Regions from separate parts of the Hyphomicrobium sp. GJ21 genome, predicted to be linked through region 1. Evidence: riboswitches for the same ligand, from Rfam matches in the RefSeq annotation. Region 1 holds a riboswitch; each other region holds the start of a gene.
The links. A riboswitch is a leader RNA that binds a small molecule or an ion and turns the genes downstream of it on or off. The one in region 1 is predicted to bind cobalamin.

Region 1 (5,786 bases):
GCCGTCGAGCGCGCGGACGATGGCATCGAGCTCGATATCGTCGAGCACGTGCAGACCGTCGCGAATGCTCAGCTCCTTCACGTCGCAAAGAAACGCGTCGATGCGCATCAGCGCGTCGGCCGTTGGCATGCCCGAGGTCAAGCCGCAATGCTCGGCAATTCCGGCGCGCACGGCGGCATCGACGATCTGCTCCGACAAGGCTTTCCTGCGGCGCGGATCGAGGCCGTCTGCTGACGAGAACTCATCAACGAGACGTTCGACGTCGCTCAAGGGGCCGGAAATTCCGGCCTCCGTCATCGGCGGCGGCTTATGTCCGAGCGTGATCGCAGCGATGCGCCGCTTGGCTTGCGCGGCCTCGCCCGGATCGTTGACGATGAATGGGTAGACGAGCGGCAGAGATCCGAGGATCGCACGCGGCGCACAGGCCTCGCTTGCGGCGATGGCTTTGCCGGGTAGCCACTCGAGCGTGCCGTGCGCGCCGAGATGCATCAACGCATCGATCTTCGCGACGTGACGCAACCAAAGATAAAACGCGACGTAGCTGTGGCGCGGCGGCGTTGACGGATCGTGATACTCCGCCTTGCGGTCCTGCGGCTGTCCGCGTTCGGGCTGCAATCCGACGATCACGTTACCGAACAGAGCGGCGCGAAATGCGAATGCGCCGTTCACGCAGGATGCGTCCGTCTGGGGCGCACCCCATGCCGACGTGACCAAATCGCGAAAGCCTTGCGGCAAGTTTTGAAATGCGGTCTTGTAGTCTTCGAGCGGCCAGCGGATTTGATTTGTCTCGGCGAGGCTTTCGACCACGTCCCGTGCCGATCGTGGCGCGTCGGTTATGCCATAGCCATCGTTCAGCAAGCGCGAGAGGATGCGCTGCGTGCTTTCAAAGCCGTCAAGTCCGACGGCGTGCGCAATCTGGTCCGGCCGTCCGGGATAGGTCGACAGAAGCAAGCCGACGCGGCGCGCGCTCCGGGGCATTGCACGGAGATGCACCCATGCGGCTGCGAGGTCCGTGACGTGCGCGATGCCATGATCATAGGGCGCATGCTTCAGAAGCGAGACGCCCGTGTCGTTGACAGTCTCGTCGGGCTCCTTGAACGAGACGACCCCGGCGAACAGCCGACCATCGAGTTCGGGCAGCACGACATGCATCGCCAGATCAGATGCGCTGGCGCCACGTTGCGAGCGGTCCCACAGCGTCCGCGACGCATTCGTCAGTGCAACCTGCAAGATCGGACAGTCGGCGGCGTCGAGCGGTGACGTGTGATCGCCGTCGCGCGCGGCAAAGGCCGTGGCGTTGATGATGACGTCGGGTGTGATGTTCATCAGTTCGTTTCGGAGCCAGTCGGCGGCATCCGGCGCCTTGAGGCTCGGAACGAACATCGCCGTCACCGCGAGCCCGCGTTGCTCCAAGGCATCGGCAATCGCATCGATGGGCGCAACGTCGCCTGCCAGCAGATGCGATCGATAGAAGACGATAACGGCGGAGCCGCGTGCGAACCTTTGCGGGCTTTCGCGATAGACGCCGTAAGCGGGTATCGCGCGAACGCGCGGCAAAGCCTCGGTGCTGCCACCGGCACGCGCCAATACGGAGGTGAGCGCCGCACGCGTATTCTCGATGCCGCCTTCGTCGAGCAGAGCTTCGAGATTGGCCAAGTCATCGGCGGGAAGTGTCGAGAGCGCCGCGAGACGCAAGTCCGGCCGTCCGTCGCCGGGAACGATCGCCAACGCGATGCCAAGCTCGCGGCAGCGCTTGCTCAGTTGCTCGCCGCCGTAGCGCCAATAGTCGAGGCCGCCGAGCAACCGCACGAGAACGGCCTTCGAACCATTCACCGTCGCGTCGATGAAAAGATCGACGGACATCGGATGGCGAAGCGCGCTTAAGTTGACGACGCGCAAGCTTGGCCGCTGTGCTTCGGGCACGTCGCGGAATGCGGCGGCGGCCATCGCCAAATCCGAATCCGAAAATGAGAGAACCAGAATGTCCGCGGGCGAGAGCCCGAGGTCCTGCACGGCGGCAGCCTCGTCAAGCTCTCGTGCCTCGCGGACAACGATGTGCATCAGCTCTCGCCTGTCAGCGTGCGAACGATGGCGTCGCGGTCGAGACCCTTTTGTCCGATGACGACGAGGCGGCCGACGCGCGCTTCATCGGGATGCCAGGCGCGCTCGTAACGCGTATCGACGCGCTCGCCGACGCCTTGCAGCAGCAGCCGCATCGGTTTGCCGCCGATCGCCGCGTAGCCTTTGACGCGCAGAACGTCGTGGGCGTTGGCGACGGCCTTGGCGCGCGATGCGAGATCGTCCGGTGTTGCGACTTCCGGCACGTCGACGATGAAGGTTTCGAAGTCGTCGTGATCGTGCTCGGCTTCATTGTCGTGATGCGAGGGACGCGCCGCGAGGTCGTCCTCGGCGGCAGCCGACAATCCGAGGAGGACGCCCGCAGGCACCTGCCCTTCGCGCGCGGCGACGATTTTGATGGCGCGCGGAATGCTGCGCTTGATTTCGTCCGACAGCGTTTTGACGTCGTCGTCCGACAACAAGTCGGCCTTGTTCAGCACAACGAGATCCGCGCAGAGCAGCTGATCCTCGTACACTTCTTCCAACGGGTTTTCGTGGTCGACTGAAGGGTCGGCTGCTCGCTGCGCCGCGACCTTCTCCGGATCGTCGACGAAGCGGCCTGCCTTGACGGCCGGTCCATCGACGACCGTCACCACGCCATCGACGGTTACGCGATTGCGGATATCGGGCCACTCGAATGCCTTGACCAGCGGCTTCGGTAGCGCGAGGCCCGACGTTTCGATGATGATGTGCTCGGGCGCGGGCTGGCGCGACAGCAGCGCTTCGAGCGTCGGAATGAAGTCGTCGGCGACGGTGCAGCAGATGCAGCCGTTGGTCAGCTCGACGATGTTTTCTTCCGGACAGTTCTTGATGCCGCACGAACGCAGGATCGTGCCATCAACGCCGACGTCGCCGAACTCGTTGACGATCAGCGCGAGGCGGCGGCCTTCGGCAGTTTCAATGGCGTGACGGACAAGCGTGGTTTTGCCTGCGCCGAGAAAACCCGTAACGATGGTGACTGGAACTTTACGTGCGGACATTCAGTGCTCCCGATGCAAACTTTCAAACTGAGAACGGCGGCGCATGCGCGAGGCCGCGCGGCGACTTCAGATTTCGCCGCCTAGGGGAGCGCACCGAATGGCGCGCGACATGCTGTGTGCTGCATCTTAACCTTTCCGCGCCCCGCCGGCGCCGGTTCGAGTTGGGTATCCGACGGCAGGTTTCCTGGCTCGCGGGTCGCGGCATCTGGCAACCTTCCCGGGATGTCCCAGTGGTACTTTTGCCATGTGCTCGCCGCTTACAGTTGCGGGGGCAGCTGCGGAGTTCAACCGCATTCCCTTCGAAACCCTCTTGCGAGGGACCATCCGCCCAATCGATAAGTGACCCCCCGTGCTTCGTCAATCGCCCAACGCGCCCTACACATCGATCGAAAGGCCATTATGTCCGATGCCATCCTGCCGCCTTTAACCCTTGTGCTCGGAGGCGCGCGGTCCGGCAAAAGCTCGTATGCGGAAGGGCTGATCTCGGCGTTGCCGCGGCCGTGGGCGTATGTGGCAACGGCGGAAGCGTTCGACGAGGAAATGCGTCAGCGCATTGCGCATCATCAGGCGCGGCGCGGACCGGATTGGGTTCAATACGAGACCCCGCTAGACATCGCTGCGACGCTTGCGGGAGAGGCCGCCGATCAGCCGTGCCTCGTCGATTGCCTGACGCTTTGGCTCTCGAACCTCATGCACGCCGAGCGGGATATCGCGCGCGAAACAAGCACGCTCGTCGAGGCGCTTTCGAAACGGTCCGCACCCTGTATCATGGTCTCGAACGAGGTCGGGCTCGGCATCGTGCCGGACAATGCTCTGGCGCGACGGTTTCGCGATGAAGCCGGATGGCTCAATCAGCGCATCGCAGCGGTTGCGGATTGCGTCGTCTTCGTTGCCGCCGGGCTACCGATGACTTTGAAAGGTTGATGATGAGCACTCCAGAAACATCCACGGACGATGCGGAACGTCACAAGTCGAAAATGGCGAAGCGCAAGGCCGTGCAAGACGCCGAGGTCGCGAGCAAGACGATCGAGAAGGGCGTACTGCTCGTGCACACTGGCCCCGGCAAGGGAAAGTCGACGGCGGCGTTCGGGCTCGCGCTTCGCGCGCTTGGCCACGGCTGGCGGATCGGCGTCGTGCAGTTCATCAAGGGCGCGTGGCAGACCGGCGAACGCGATGCGCTGATGCGTTTCGGCGATCAGGTTTCCTGGCACACGATGGGCGAGGGCTTCACCTGGGAGACGCAGGACCGTGAGCGCGACATTGCTGCCGCGACGCGTGCGTTTGCAAAGGCTCGTGAGTTGATGGCCGATCCGACGATCCGTCTGTTGATCCTCGACGAATTGAACATCGCGCTCCGCTACGATTACCTGCCGATCGACGAGGTTATCGCGGCGTTGCGTGACCGGCGCAGCGATCTGCATGTCGTCGTCACGGGACGGAATGTAAAGCCGGAGCTTATCGCGCTTGCCGATGGCGTCACCGACATGGGAGCCGTCAAGCATCACTTCGCGGCGGGCATCAAGGCGCAGGAAGGCATCGAGTTTTAGTGGGTCGATATCTTGCGCGTATCGATGGGTCTCTATTCGAATACGACCGCTGGCCGGCCGCGTGGTGCTTCACCCCACCCCTAACCCCTCCCCGTTAAAAGGAGGGGAATTAGTGGAGAAAACCCAAGGTGCGAGTGCCTGTGACGCTCTCTAGATGTTGAGAAAAGACATGGCCGCGCGGGCGTTGATGTTTTCGGGGACGGGGTCGGATGTCGGCAAGTCGCTGATCGTGGCCGGGCTCTGTCGCCTGTTCGCTAATCGCGGCGTGCGCGTCGTACCGTTCAAGCCGCAGAACATGTCGAACAACGCGGCGGTAACAGCAGACGGCGGCGAGATCGGCCGCGCACAGGCACTGCAGGCGCGCGCCGCACGCGTCGCGGCTTCCGTACATATGAATCCCGTGCTGCTGAAACCGCAGAGCGAGATCGGCGCACAGATCATCGTGCAGGGACGCATGGCCGGATCGGCGGCTGCGCGCGATTTCCAAGCGAAGAAGCGCGATCTGTTGCCGGCCGTGCTGGAAAGTTTCGCGCATCTCAAGGCGGACGCCGATCTCGTGCTTATCGAAGGCGCGGGCAGCGCGTCGGAAATCAATCTGCGCGCCAACGATATTGCCAACATCGGGTTCGCGCGAGCGGCGGACGTTCCAGTCGTGTTGATCGGCGATATCGACCGGGGCGGTGTCATCGCAAGCCTCGTCGGCACGAAGCATGTGCTCGACGTTGACGACGCGGCGATGATCCGCGGCTTTATCGTGAACAAAATGCGCGGCGACGCTTCGCTGTTCGCGGATGGCATGACGGCGATTGCGCGACTGACGAATTGGGCCCCGCTTGGCCTCGTTCCCTATTTCGACGAAGCGCGTAAGCTTCCGGCCGAGGACGCGCTTGGGCTGCGCGATCTGTTGAAGTCGGGTTCGCCCGCGCGCAACGGAAAGCTGACGATTGCCGTGCCGATGCTGCCGCGTATCTCGAACTTCGACGATCTCGATCCGCTCAGGAACGAGCCAGATGTCAGCGTTGAGATGATCGAACGCGGTCGCGCCATTCCGGCGAATGCCGATCTCATTCTGCTGCCAGGCTCGAAATCGACGATCGACGATCTGGCAGCGCTACGTGCGGAAGGCTGGGACATCGATATC
Region 2 (5,786 bases), 1.2 Mb from region 1:
TACACAGGACCCGCTATGGCTTGCTGGTTGGCCGCCATCGCAAAAATGATGGCGAGCAACAGGACTATTCCATAGCCATCCTGCGCGCAGCGCGAACGCTGCGCGCGGGGCCGATTTGACAATAGCAACTCTTAATCTCCGAGTGCTGCAGCTTTGGTCGGCTTAGCCGAGAACTTCATGTGATGAGCCCGACCGAGCTTCTCAGCATGGAAGTCGACCGAGAACTTCTCAACAAGTTCCTTGCCGTTCCAGTCGTACGCCTTGAGCCACTGCTCGTTGTCGGCGCCCTTTTTGTCCCAGTTGGCGAGGAGCGAGGTCGTGAAGTACACGCGCTTGCCGTCGAAGCTCTGGGAGACCATGTTGACCTGGCTTCCCATTTTCTTCGAGTAGATTTCTTTCGGAGCGTCGAGATTCGTCAAATCGAAGTATCGCGTCGTTCCGTCCATGAAGGTGTTGACCCAAAGGCCCTTGCCATCAGCGGTGATGGAGATGTCAACCGGCAGCGGCACCTTCGACGGATCGCCGATGTTGCCGACGTCCTTCGCCTGCCACTCACCCTTGTCGTCTTTCTTGACAACCCAGAGCTTCGAGGTCAGCGCGGTCGCGGTGATTGCCCAGTTGTCTTCCGGCTTCAGCGACCAGCGGATCTCGAGCGGTGCGCCCGGGACGTTCATGGTCTTGATGGGCTTCATCGACTTGTAGTCCCACATGACCATCGACGTGCCGAAGCGCTTCATGGCCTCGGGATCTTTGATCAGCTGACCCATGTCCATCATGTAGTTCGTCCAGCCCGTGAAGCTCGACGTCAGCATGACGTTCTGGGCCGGGTTGATGCCGATGTCATACCCATAGCCGTCGCCGCCGTTCTCGAGCGGCATCTTGTGCGTGGAGATCAGTTCGCCGGCGTTGTTGTAAACGGCGATGCCGGTCTGGCCGTCGTGCGAATTCGGATTCGAAAGCGCCTGGATCATCATGCGGCCGGCCGTTGCATAGAACGTGTGCGGGCCGACGAAGCCGGTCTTTTCAGCAAAGTCGGTGATCGTCTTTACGATTTTCGGCTTCGACGGATCGATGAGATCGAAGATGAAAATCTTGTTGTCGTCCAGACGGCCGGCCCAAAGGAAGCGGCGATCGTCAGTAAAGCCAGTGTGATGCGCCTCGCCGCGTCCGCCGACCGACAAGGAGTTGACGACCTTTCCGAAGGTCGGGGAATTCGGCTGCACGTCGATCGTCACGAGCTTGTCGGATTCGTCGCCGATACCGACTTCTCCAAGTGTCCAAACGTGGAGAAAGTCTTCTTGGCCCTTAATCAGCGCCGACGTGTATGGCGAGTTGCAGGTTTCGTCCGCGATCGTCAGCGTCGGCCCGACGACGAACAGGGCCAATGCGCAAACGCTCGATTTAAGTAGCTTCCTCACTTCGTTTCCTCCTCCGCGGCTGCGGTTGCAGCCGGTTTTCATTTTGACATACGTGACCGAAGCTACTGGGACGGCGGGAGGAAGTTAAATTTTGTTTCCCAATACAAATTATTCCATTTTCCTATAGATCAGATCCAAGCGAAGAATGTTCTGGTTTTCGAGCGTCGCTTCGATATTTTACTGAGCTCAATCCCGCGCTTTTCCGGGGATAGAAAAATGATCAGCTCAGGTTGATTTCATGAATTTTCGGCAGCTGCGATATGTTCAGGCGCTTGCTGAGGAAGGATCGTTTCTTGCCGCCGCGCAGCGATGCAAAGTCTCTCAGCCCGCACTTTCGAGCGGGATTGCGCGTCTCGAAGCCAGTCTCGGTCAACGCATATTTGAACGTACGACGCGCAGCGTAGCACTGACCGATTACGGCAAGATCATTTTTCCATCCATTATCGACGCCATCAATGCGGTCGAACGAATGCGTGATCTCGCCGTACCACCAGTACCGCGTGGGCAACTGAAAGTGCGTGAAAGGCGAACCTTTCCGCGTCAGAGTACGGGTTCCGAGTTTGGCAAGCTCAGGGTCCGATGATTTGGCGGACTTCCCGCCAAATCTTCAGGCTTCCGGCGCTTTATTTCTTTGAAGCCGCGTCGACTGCGTCCAGCGCGCGGGCCGAATACACGAGGGCAGCACCTGCGTTCATAGCGATTGCGACGCCAAGTGCTTCGGCGACCTCTTCCGTGGTTGCGCCGCTCTCGACGGCTTTCTGCGAATGCACCGAGATGCAACCGTCGCATCGCGTCGTTACAGCAACGGCGAGCGAAATCAATTGCCGTGTTTTCTCGTCCAAGTGATTGGTCTTCGCGCCCGCGCCGCTGGCCATCATGTATCCTCCGACGGAATCGGGCGAGAGCTTTCCGAGTTCTCCGATGCGGCCCATCAGAGCGCCGCGATAGTTCGACCAATCCATGAGGGACATGCTCAACTCCTTATGAAAGACCCTGCGATGAGGGTATCTGCGCGTTGGTGGGCATTCTGGACGTAGCTCAGAAGAGTATTTGTGCCGGTTCCGGCGAGCAAAACCGTGCGCCTACCTACTACATGGTAGGGTGAATTTCAATCCGTCTGCAATTTTGGTGCGTTCGTCGGCGGCCATGCTTAATCATCCATAGGTTTGCGCCGGCCGCGAATTGAAGGCTTTGCCACCAATCGCGGTGTTGCCGATTTGTCGACGTTGTCGCGGTTGGCGTTGTCTAAGAATAATTTCGTTGACTGCTGCGTGAACGCTGTATGGAATGCGTGCTGTGACGGTGCTCTGATCGGTGCAAGCCGGTACGAGCTAAGAGGGAACACGGTGAGACGTAAGTCGATGCCGTGGCTGCGCCCGCAACTGTAAACGGCAAGTCGTTTCCGCATTACGCCACTGATATTCCGCATCGGAAAATTGGGAAGGCAGGAGACAGACGTTCGAGCCGTGAGCCAGGAGACCTGCCGACACAAGTCGCCCATCCTCAGTGCGGGACGCCTGCAGGAACGGAATGCCGGAGTGGCGGCTGATGTGCAACCGATCGGGAGCAGCGTCAGGGCTGGCAAGAGACATGATCACGAACTAGCAAAAACATTGAGCACGCCTTGATGCGTCAAGGATAACTGCGCTTCGCGTCCTGCGAATTTGCGCACGCTTGGTGTTGTGCTGTGAAATGCGCCACTTCTGCTGAAGCTCCCGTCACTTATTTGAGACGGGGGAACATACATGTCGTTGAATGCGTCGGGAAAAACCGCGAGCCATGCGCTCAAGTCGGTTCTTTTTTCCGCGAGTGCGATCGCCGGCGTCGCCAGCTATGCCGTATCGGCGTCCGCGCAGGTGACCGAGCTGGAAGGCGTGACGATCTATTCGGCAAACCAAACGCCGATGGATGCGTCCAAAGTCGGCTCGAGCGTGGAAATCATCACCCAGAAGGACATTGAGAGCCGCGGCCAGACGTACGTGAAGGACTACCTCGCCACGCTTCCGGGGGTAAATTTCACTCAGAACGGTCCGCCAGGAACGACGTCAGGCATCTACATTCGCGGGGCTTCTTCGAGATACGTCAAAGTGCTTGTCGATGGCATGGATATATCCGATCCGTCGGCGCCGCAGACGGCTGTCTCGTTCGAGCATCTTCTCGTCGGCGACGTTTCACGCATCGAGGTTTTGAAGGGTTCGCAAAGCACGCTCTACGGTGGCGACGCCGTCGGCGGCGTGATTACCATTGAAACAAAGGCCGCGCAGAAGCCCGGTTTCTTTCAGCAGGGCAATATCGAAGGCGGCCAGTACAGCACCGTCAACGGGGCCTACACGGCTGGTTACGCGGCGGCGAACGGCAGCAATATTTCGGCGACGATTCAGGGCGTCGGAACGGATGGCTTTTCGGCCTACGCCTACGGACGCGAAGACGATGGCTATCGCAATCTAACGTTCTCCGGCCGCGGCGAGTATTTTCTGACGCCGTCGTGGAAAGTGTTTTTCGCCGCCCGCGCGCTTGATGCGAAATACAGTTATGACGGTTATCCGCCGCCAACCTATACGTTCGGCGACACGCTCGATAACGGGACGACGACGCAGCAGGCTGGTCGCGTCGGCACTGAATTTTCATTGCTCAACGGCGCGTTTCAGAACACGCTCGCCATCCAGGGCATGAACGTCAAGCGCGAGACATTCAACGATAAGACGCGCGGTGGATGGTATGACGGTGATCGCATCAAGGGCGAATACAAGGGCGTTTTCAAGTTCAACGACTCGCTCTCGTTGCTTGCGGGCGCCGACTGGGAGCGAACTGGAGCTTCAACCAACAGCAATCCGCATCGAGAGACGATGGATCTCAATGGGTATTACGCGCAGTTGATGATGGAGCCCATTCAGGGGCTGTTTCTGACCGGCGGTGGCCGTATCGACGATCACAGCACCTTTGGAACCTTTGATACCTATCGCATAACCGGCGCGTATCTCATTCCGGGAACCGAGACAAAACTTCATAGCAGCGTCGGCACCGGCTTTCGTGCTCCGAGCCTCTACGAGCTTTACGATCCTTACTACGGGAGCACGGCTCTTCAGCCCGAGACGAGTTTCGGTTGGGACGCAGGCGTCGAGCAGGGCTTCGACAAGGGCCGTTATAAGTTCGACGTCACGTATTTCGAACTCGATACGGACAATCTGATCAACTGGAGGCCTACCGGTTATTACAACATTCCCGGCGTCGTGCATCGCAACGGCGTCGAGGTTTCGGGGACGGCCGTGCTCACCAGCTGGCTGTCTCTGACCGGCGGCTATACCTACACAGACGCGACGGATGCGAAAGACAAGCGCTTGGTTCGTATTCCGCGGCATTCGTTTGCTGCAGGTGTCAACGTCGTTCCGATGGATAAGGTCGCGTTGAACGTCACGGCACAGTACGTCGCCGATGTTGTCGACGATTCCTTTGATGCGCGGGGCATCGTCGCGCTCAACGACTACGTGCTCATCGGCGCCAAGGCTTCCTACGAATTTGCTCCTGGATGGAAGGCGTATGTGCGCGGCGAGAACCTTCTCAACGAGAACTATCAAACGGTCCTGGATTACGGAACTCCCGGCGCTTCGGTTTATGGCGGCCTGACCATGGCATTGCCCAGCGACTGAAGCGCAGGAAGGCTCATGCTTAACCCGCATGAGCCTTCCTTCTTTGAATACGAATGTTTGGCAGTAGGGAGCGTTGGAAATGTCAGCACAGATCCATGACAAGAGCCGTCCGCTCTCTCTCGTTGGACCCGAGCCGACGTCAGTCGATCGGAAAGACGACGGAACGCTCAGCAGGGAATATTGGGAGTTGCCGCTCGAGGAAGCCTATCTCGAATCCTTCCTGAGCGATGTGTTTGAGAATTATTGGCAAGGGCTGTGCTTTGGTCCACTCGTGCAAGGCGCGGCGTACGAGCTTCGCTGCATCAGTGCTCCAACGCGAATTTCGCTGCGCGACGGCTATCTGACGATCATGTTCGGGCACGGCGGCCACTTTCACCTCTGCATCGGAGAGAACAAGGGCTCGGAACGGTTTCCGGTCAGCGCTGAACTTCGTGCGCATCGGCGCCCCTCGATGGCGCGCATCTTTCGCGGCTACGGTCGCGACGGAAAGCCGGTGACGTGGGGCTTCGAGATGGCGAACGGCAAGAATGAGCCGATGCTCTCGATCTTTTTTCCGAACCCCTTCATCAACGAAGACGACAGTCTTTCCGACGAACCGCAATGGGCGCGGCTTGAGACTTGGCGCGCCATCGCAAAGACGTGGCTTGGACGAGAGCCCGAGGACATCGACAGTGCAGGCGCAGGCTTTAGGGCGGGCGTCAGTCATTGACGCTGCCGATGC
Region 3 (5,786 bases), 970 kb from region 1:
CTGGAATTGGCCGACGTTCGCGCCCGCCTCGAAGGCAGCAAGGCGGAACTGGCCGTCCTCATGACACGCATCGACGCGGAAACGCGGCGAAACGAAGAGCTGTCTACTGCCTCGATCCGTTCGACCGTCAACGGCCGCGTCTGGGAAATTCTCACCGCGCCGGGCGAGCACGTCAACGCCGGACAGGACCTCATGCGCCTGCTCGATTGCGGCAGCGCCATGGTCACCGCGAGCGTCAGTGAGACGACCTACCAGAAACTCCGCATCGGTCAGAACGCAACCTTCCAGCCGCGCGGCGGCGGCAAGGAATTGCACGGTCGCATCGTCGGCCTCAACGGTTTGGCAGCGGTGTCCTCGAACAGCGCCATCCAGCAGAGCATGCTGGCGCGCGAGCCCTATCACGTCACCTTGAATTTCCCCGGCCTGACCGAAGGCGCCGAATGTCAGATCGGCCGCTCCGGCCTCGTCAAGTTCGACACGTCGTCCCCTGGTGCCCTGGCTTCAACTGACTGACCGGAGACGGCGTCATGACGTATGCGGCCGGCATGGGCTATTGGGATGCGCTCGCACCTGCGATCGTATTGCTGCTGATTGCGCTCGCAATTCTCCCGTGGGTCAATCGCAACAACACGACGGTGCGTGTGATCGCGATCACCGTCTGCCTGTTCCTCGGCTGGCGCTACATGCTGTGGCGCATTTTCGAGACCATTCCCTCGCCTGAAAACCCGATCGATTTTCTGACCGGCTTGACGTTCACCGCCGTCGAAGCGATCGCGATGCTCGGCGCCACAGCCTCTCAAATCTTCCTGACCCGCACGCGCAATCGAACCGCCGAAGCCGATGCGAATGTAAAGCGTCTTCTCGCCAAGCCGGATGTGCCGAAGATCGACGTGCTGATCTGCACCTATAACGAAGGCGAAGATATTCTCGATCGAACGATCATCGGCGCGCTCAACATCAACTATCCGAACTTCCGCATCTGGGTTTGCGATGACGGCCGCCGCAGCTGGCTCAAGGAATTATGTGAGCGTCGCGGCATTGGCTATCTGACACGTCCCGACAATGCGCATGCGAAAGCCGGCAACATCAACGCCGCTTTGAAGAACCTTGCGGCGCTCGACGAGAAACCGGATTTCATCTCCATTCTCGATGCCGACTTTATTCCGTTGCCGGATTTCCTGACGCGCGCCGTTTCGCTGGCACTCGGCCCCGATGTCGGCGTGGTGCAGACGCCGCAGCACTTTTTCAACCCCGATCCGATCCAAAGCAATCTCGCGGTAACGAAAGTCTGGCCGGACGAGCAGCGCTTCTTCTTCGACATCGTCATGGCCTCTAAGGATGCCTGGAACGCCGCCTTCTGCTGCGGAACGTCGTCCGTCATTCGCTTCGACGCCTTGCAGAGCATCGGCGGCTTTCCGACCGACTCCGTGACCGAGGACTATCTCGTCTCTCTGCGGCTGAGGGAAAAAGGCTTCCGCACCGTTTATCTGAACGAGATCCTGTCTCTCGGCCTCGCGCCCGAAGGGCTCGCCGAATACACCACCCAGCGCGCGCGCTGGTCCCTCGGCTTCGTGCAGATCTGCCGGGGCCATAGCGGCCCGCTGAAATGGGGCAACGGCCTGCCGTTCGTCGATCGCATCATGCTCTGCGAGACCTTCCTTCATTGGTCGGCGACGCATCTCTTCCGCGTGCTCGGCATCATCGTGCCGGCGCTATATCTCATTCTCGATATCCAGGCCGTGCACGCCAACGTCATCGACGCGATCTGGTATCTGGCGCCCTTCATCGTCGTCCAATCCGCCATCTATGTCTGGCTGACGGAAGGGCGCGTGCTGCCTCTGATGACCGATCTCTATCAGATGCTCTGCGCTTCCGAAGTTCTGAAATCCGTCTGGTCCGGATTGCTGCGCCCCAACGGTCAGAAATTCAAAGTGACGGCAAAAGGCGGCGACCGCAGCAAGCAATTCATCCAGTGGCCGCTTCTGCGCATCTTCGGAGCGCTGCTGTTCCTGACCGCATTCGGCATCGCCAATGCCTTCATCTTCGATCAAAGCCGGCCGCTCGCCGAGTCGAGCGCGATCGCGTTTTTCTGGAGCTGGTACAATCTCGTCCTTCTGACGTTGTGTTGCTACGTCTGCACCGAGCAGCAACAGCGCCGTACGGGAGACCGCTTCGACGTGCGCGTTCCCGTGAAGCTTGCCTTCAACGGCGAGCAGCGCGATTATTTCGCGTCCGATCTTTCCGTCAGCGGCATGCATCTGATTGGCGATCTACCGGTTCCAGTCGGAACACCGGTGAAGATCAGCTTCGCCGACATCTCGCTCGAAGCCCACATCCGGCGAACGACGCAAACAGGTTTCGGCCTGCAGTTCGAGACAACCGACAAAGCCAAGATGAGCGTGCTGCGCTACATCTTTTCCTCGCCCCGCGGCGTGACGAGCGGCAACATCAAGCCGCATCTCCTCGCACGCGCTGTCGCTGCCCGCGTGTTCCGCTAGCGAGAATTCGCGTCATCAACCGTTCAGCGACTTCAGCGTCCAACGCTTGCCGTTCGAGCCAAGCTCAACAACGCCGAGCGGCGCGATGTCGACCCGCCAGAACGATACCGGGTTCGCTTCGAGCGCGACGACGACGGCCGCGCGGATGACAGCGGGATGTGTAACGGCGACGCTCCGTCCCTGGCTCTCCGGCGCCGCCCTCAACCAGTTCGCGACGCGCGCCAGAAGCGCCTCGACCGACTCGCCGCCGTGCGGGCTCGCTGCCGTATCCGTGAGCCAGCCGACCATCGCCTCCGGCTCCGACGCTTCGACGTCGGCGAACGTCCGCCCCGACCATCGACCAAGGTCCATGTCCCGAATGAGAGGCTCGATCTTAGCATCGACATTGAGCGCCGCCGCCGTTTCGACCGCTCGCCGCGCCGGGCTGGTCCAGGCGTTTAAGAACTGCGGCAAATCGCCGGAAAGCGCGGATGTATCGCGCCGCGCCTTCTCGTCGATGCCCTCATCCAAGGGGAAGGCCGCCGCACGCGTCGCAGCCGTCGGAGCATGGGAAATGAGCGTCAGCCGCTGGATCATGGGCGTTGCTTTACATTGACAAAGGCTCGGATCAACCTATGGTGGACCTTCGCACGTCATGGGTAGGAAACCGGTGAAATTCCGGAACGGTCGCGCCACTGTGATCGGAGGATGCCGCAAAGCTCCAGCCGAAAGTCAGACCCTCTTGTGATGGGCCAACGCTTGATCGGGACGCGCAATCCCAAGGAGGCCCCTTAATGGCATATTCTTCCGTCATCCAAGACACCGTTGCAACACCCATTCCGGTCCGTGAGATTCTGCCCTGGGCAATCTTCGGCGGACTGCTGTTCCTTCTCGCGATGTATTTCATCGGCGTCGAGGAAGGCGCGATGGCGATCTTCAATGGCATGTACGTGCACGAATTCGTTCACGACGGTCGCCACCTTCTCGGCTTCCCCTGCCACTGATCAGACGCGAGATAAAATCATGGGACAATTGTTGCTCCGCGGCATGCTCGCGGGCCTTTTTGCTGCGCTTCTGGCATTCGGTTTCGCGAAGATCGTGGGCGAGCCGCAGGTCGATCGCGCGATTGCATTCGAAGAATCGCACGCCGCCGCTGAACATCAGGCCAGTGCCAACGGCGCTGCTGCAGCGGCGGAAGAACCTGAACTCGTCAGCCGCGAAGTTCAGGCAGGGTTGGGACTGCTCACGGGCATCGCGATGTTCGGCACCGCTTTGGGCGGACTTGTCGCACTCGCCTTCGCGTTCGCGAGCGGCAGGCTGCTGAAGTTCCCGCCGCGAACGACGGCCATCGTCATCGCTGCGGTCGGATTTCTAGCGCTCTACGTTGTGCCCTATCTCAAGTACCCGGCGAACCCGCCAGCCGTGGGCGCCGAGGACACCATCGCCTATCGCACGCAGCTCTACTTCACGATGATGGTGTTTTCCGCGGCAGCCCTGGCCGTTGCCGTAACTCTCGGACGCGCGCTCTCTTCAAGCCTGGGCTCGTGGAACGCGACGATCGCGGGCGTGCTGACGTACATCGTGCTGGTCACGATTGCCGGCTACGCGCTTCCGACCCTCAACGAAGTCCCGAACGACTTCCCGGCCGATCTCCTCTGGAAATTCCGCACTGCCTCGTTCGCGATCCAGGGCATCCTCTGGGCGACGATTGGGCTTGCTCTCGGCGCTATGGTCGAACGAAGCCAGACGCGAACGGCATACTGACGAGCGATATGATCGGGCCGCTCGCAAGGCGGCCCGAAACATTTACGGCTATCATCATATTAGGGCAGTCGATTTGGCACGGCACTCGCCTTGCGTAGGCATCTGTAAACTCGATCCCGCTACCGGCTTTTGTATTGGTTGCGCGCGTACAGGCGGCGAAATCGCCGACTGGATGGCAATGGACGACGACCGGCGCGATGACGTCTGGCGTCAGCTGCCGGAGCGCCTCGCCAATCTTGCGATCCGCGTGCACCTCCTGCCCTGGACGCCCGCTGAAATCGCAATCTGGACCTGCGAACAGATTTCCGAGCGGCAGGGCACATGGGTCACCGGCGTCCCTGGCGCCGTCGCCGAGTTTCCGTGCACACCGGATCGCCGTATCGGCATCGACACAGGCGACGGATCGATGATCGCGCGCGCCGACGATTCCACATTTCGTCTGCGCATCAACGAACGGCTTCGCGCCTTTGCCTTTACCGACGGCGGACCGATCGTGCTCGCCATGCCGCGCGCGCGCGCAAACATGACGGAACACACGACCATTCAGGATCTCGGAGCCGATACCGACGCGATAAGCACCGCGCATCGGAGCGACCGCCTGTTCGACTTCGGCATCGGCCGCAAGAATGCGCGCTTCTGCGTACGTACCGGCGACAGCGCGCTCGCCGAACGCCTCGCAAGCCAGATCGGCCGGCCCTGGTCCGATCTCATGGCCGATATCGGACCGGACGTCATCGCCGCAAGCCCGCACCGCGTCGTCGAATCGGCGGCGGTACGTATCGAAGTTTACACGCCCATTCCGAGACCGGATCAGAAGTCCGCTTCCGGCGCGCATACTCATTTGCTCCCGGAATTTCTCAAAACGGGCGAAGAAATTCCCGCAAGTCTGGCGTTGCCTGCCTTTGCGATGCCCGTCGCGATTTTCTATCCCACGCCCGCGGCAGGAAACTGAGTTTCTCACCCTTTGTCCCCAGCCCGCCGCAGCTTACGCGCGTTCAGTGTTGAGACGGCCGCGCCGGCGTAGTACGCAAGTCACGGGATCACATTGAGAACAAAGAGAGGATCGCATGCGCAGCGCCAGGCTCGGAACTCTGCTCGTTGCCGCTTTCTGTTTGGGCTCATTTGCCGTCAGCGCGCAGGACGCGCCGCCGATGCAGTCGTCCTTTTCGGCTCTGATCGCCAAAGACTACGAAATTAAAACGGTCACGGTCGTCCCGCTCGAGGTCGCCAAGCGCGCCACCGAGTCGGTTAGAACAGATACCGTGATCGTGACGCTGCAGAACAAGCAGTCCGTCGCCGTCTGTTACCTCGCGTTCGCCAACTGGGCGTTCATGAACAAGACGTCGCTCGATACACCGACGCTTTGCGAAGTTCGTGAAGGCGCGGCAGCCGAACCGCAGGCGACGTCCAATCCGCCGCCGCCCGGAACGACGCCTTAAGCGTGGTTAACGCGCGCCATGCGAAACGCACGGCGCCGATCGCACCGGTTTTCATCGTCGTTTTGCAGAAAACCGCCACAGTTTCACCGCCACGCGCCGGTCAATT

Region 2: it holds a riboswitch for cobalamin, as region 1 does, so the genes downstream of both, HYPGJ_RS09890 (TonB-dependent receptor) here and cobW (cobalamin biosynthesis protein CobW) in region 1, are expected to answer to the same signal.
Region 3: it holds a riboswitch for cobalamin, as region 1 does, so the genes downstream of both, HYPGJ_RS11095 (CbtB-domain containing protein) here and cobW (cobalamin biosynthesis protein CobW) in region 1, are expected to answer to the same signal.

The regions. Positions count from the first base shown of each region.
Region 1 covers NZ_CDHO01000003.1:1,543,085-1,548,870, reverse strand. Annotated here, with positions in the region: gene cobN (cobaltochelatase subunit CobN) at 1-2,061, opposite strand, end outside; gene cobW (cobalamin biosynthesis protein CobW) at 2,061-3,098, opposite strand; cobalamin riboswitch at 3,255-3,438, opposite strand; gene cobU (bifunctional adenosylcobinamide kinase/adenosylcobinamide-phosphate guanylyltransferase) at 3,498-4,022, shown strand; gene cobO (cob(I)yrinic acid a,c-diamide adenosyltransferase) at 4,025-4,645, shown strand; gene HYPGJ_RS15730 (cobyric acid synthase) at 4,815-5,786, shown strand, end outside.
Region 2 covers NZ_CDHO01000003.1:329,047-334,832, reverse strand. Annotated here, with positions in the region: gene HYPGJ_RS09910 (SCO family protein) at 1-59, opposite strand, end outside; gene HYPGJ_RS09905 (selenium-binding protein SBP56-related protein) at 132-1,418, opposite strand; gene HYPGJ_RS18770 (LysR family transcriptional regulator) at 1,657-2,001, shown strand; gene HYPGJ_RS09895 (carboxymuconolactone decarboxylase family protein) at 2,042-2,389, opposite strand; cobalamin riboswitch at 2,702-2,921, shown strand; gene HYPGJ_RS09890 (TonB-dependent receptor) at 3,164-5,065, shown strand; gene HYPGJ_RS09885 (hypothetical protein) at 5,145-5,774, shown strand.
Region 3 covers NZ_CDHO01000003.1:576,984-582,769, forward strand. Annotated here, with positions in the region: gene HYPGJ_RS11080 (HlyD family efflux transporter periplasmic adaptor subunit) at 1-513, shown strand, start outside; gene HYPGJ_RS11085 (glycosyltransferase) at 528-2,498, shown strand; gene HYPGJ_RS11090 (histidine phosphatase family protein) at 2,514-3,074, opposite strand; cobalamin riboswitch at 3,100-3,235, shown strand; gene HYPGJ_RS11095 (CbtB-domain containing protein) at 3,272-3,481, shown strand; gene HYPGJ_RS11100 (CbtA family protein) at 3,501-4,241, shown strand; gene HYPGJ_RS11105 (DUF1289 domain-containing protein) at 4,315-5,193, shown strand; gene HYPGJ_RS11110 (hypothetical protein) at 5,309-5,680, shown strand.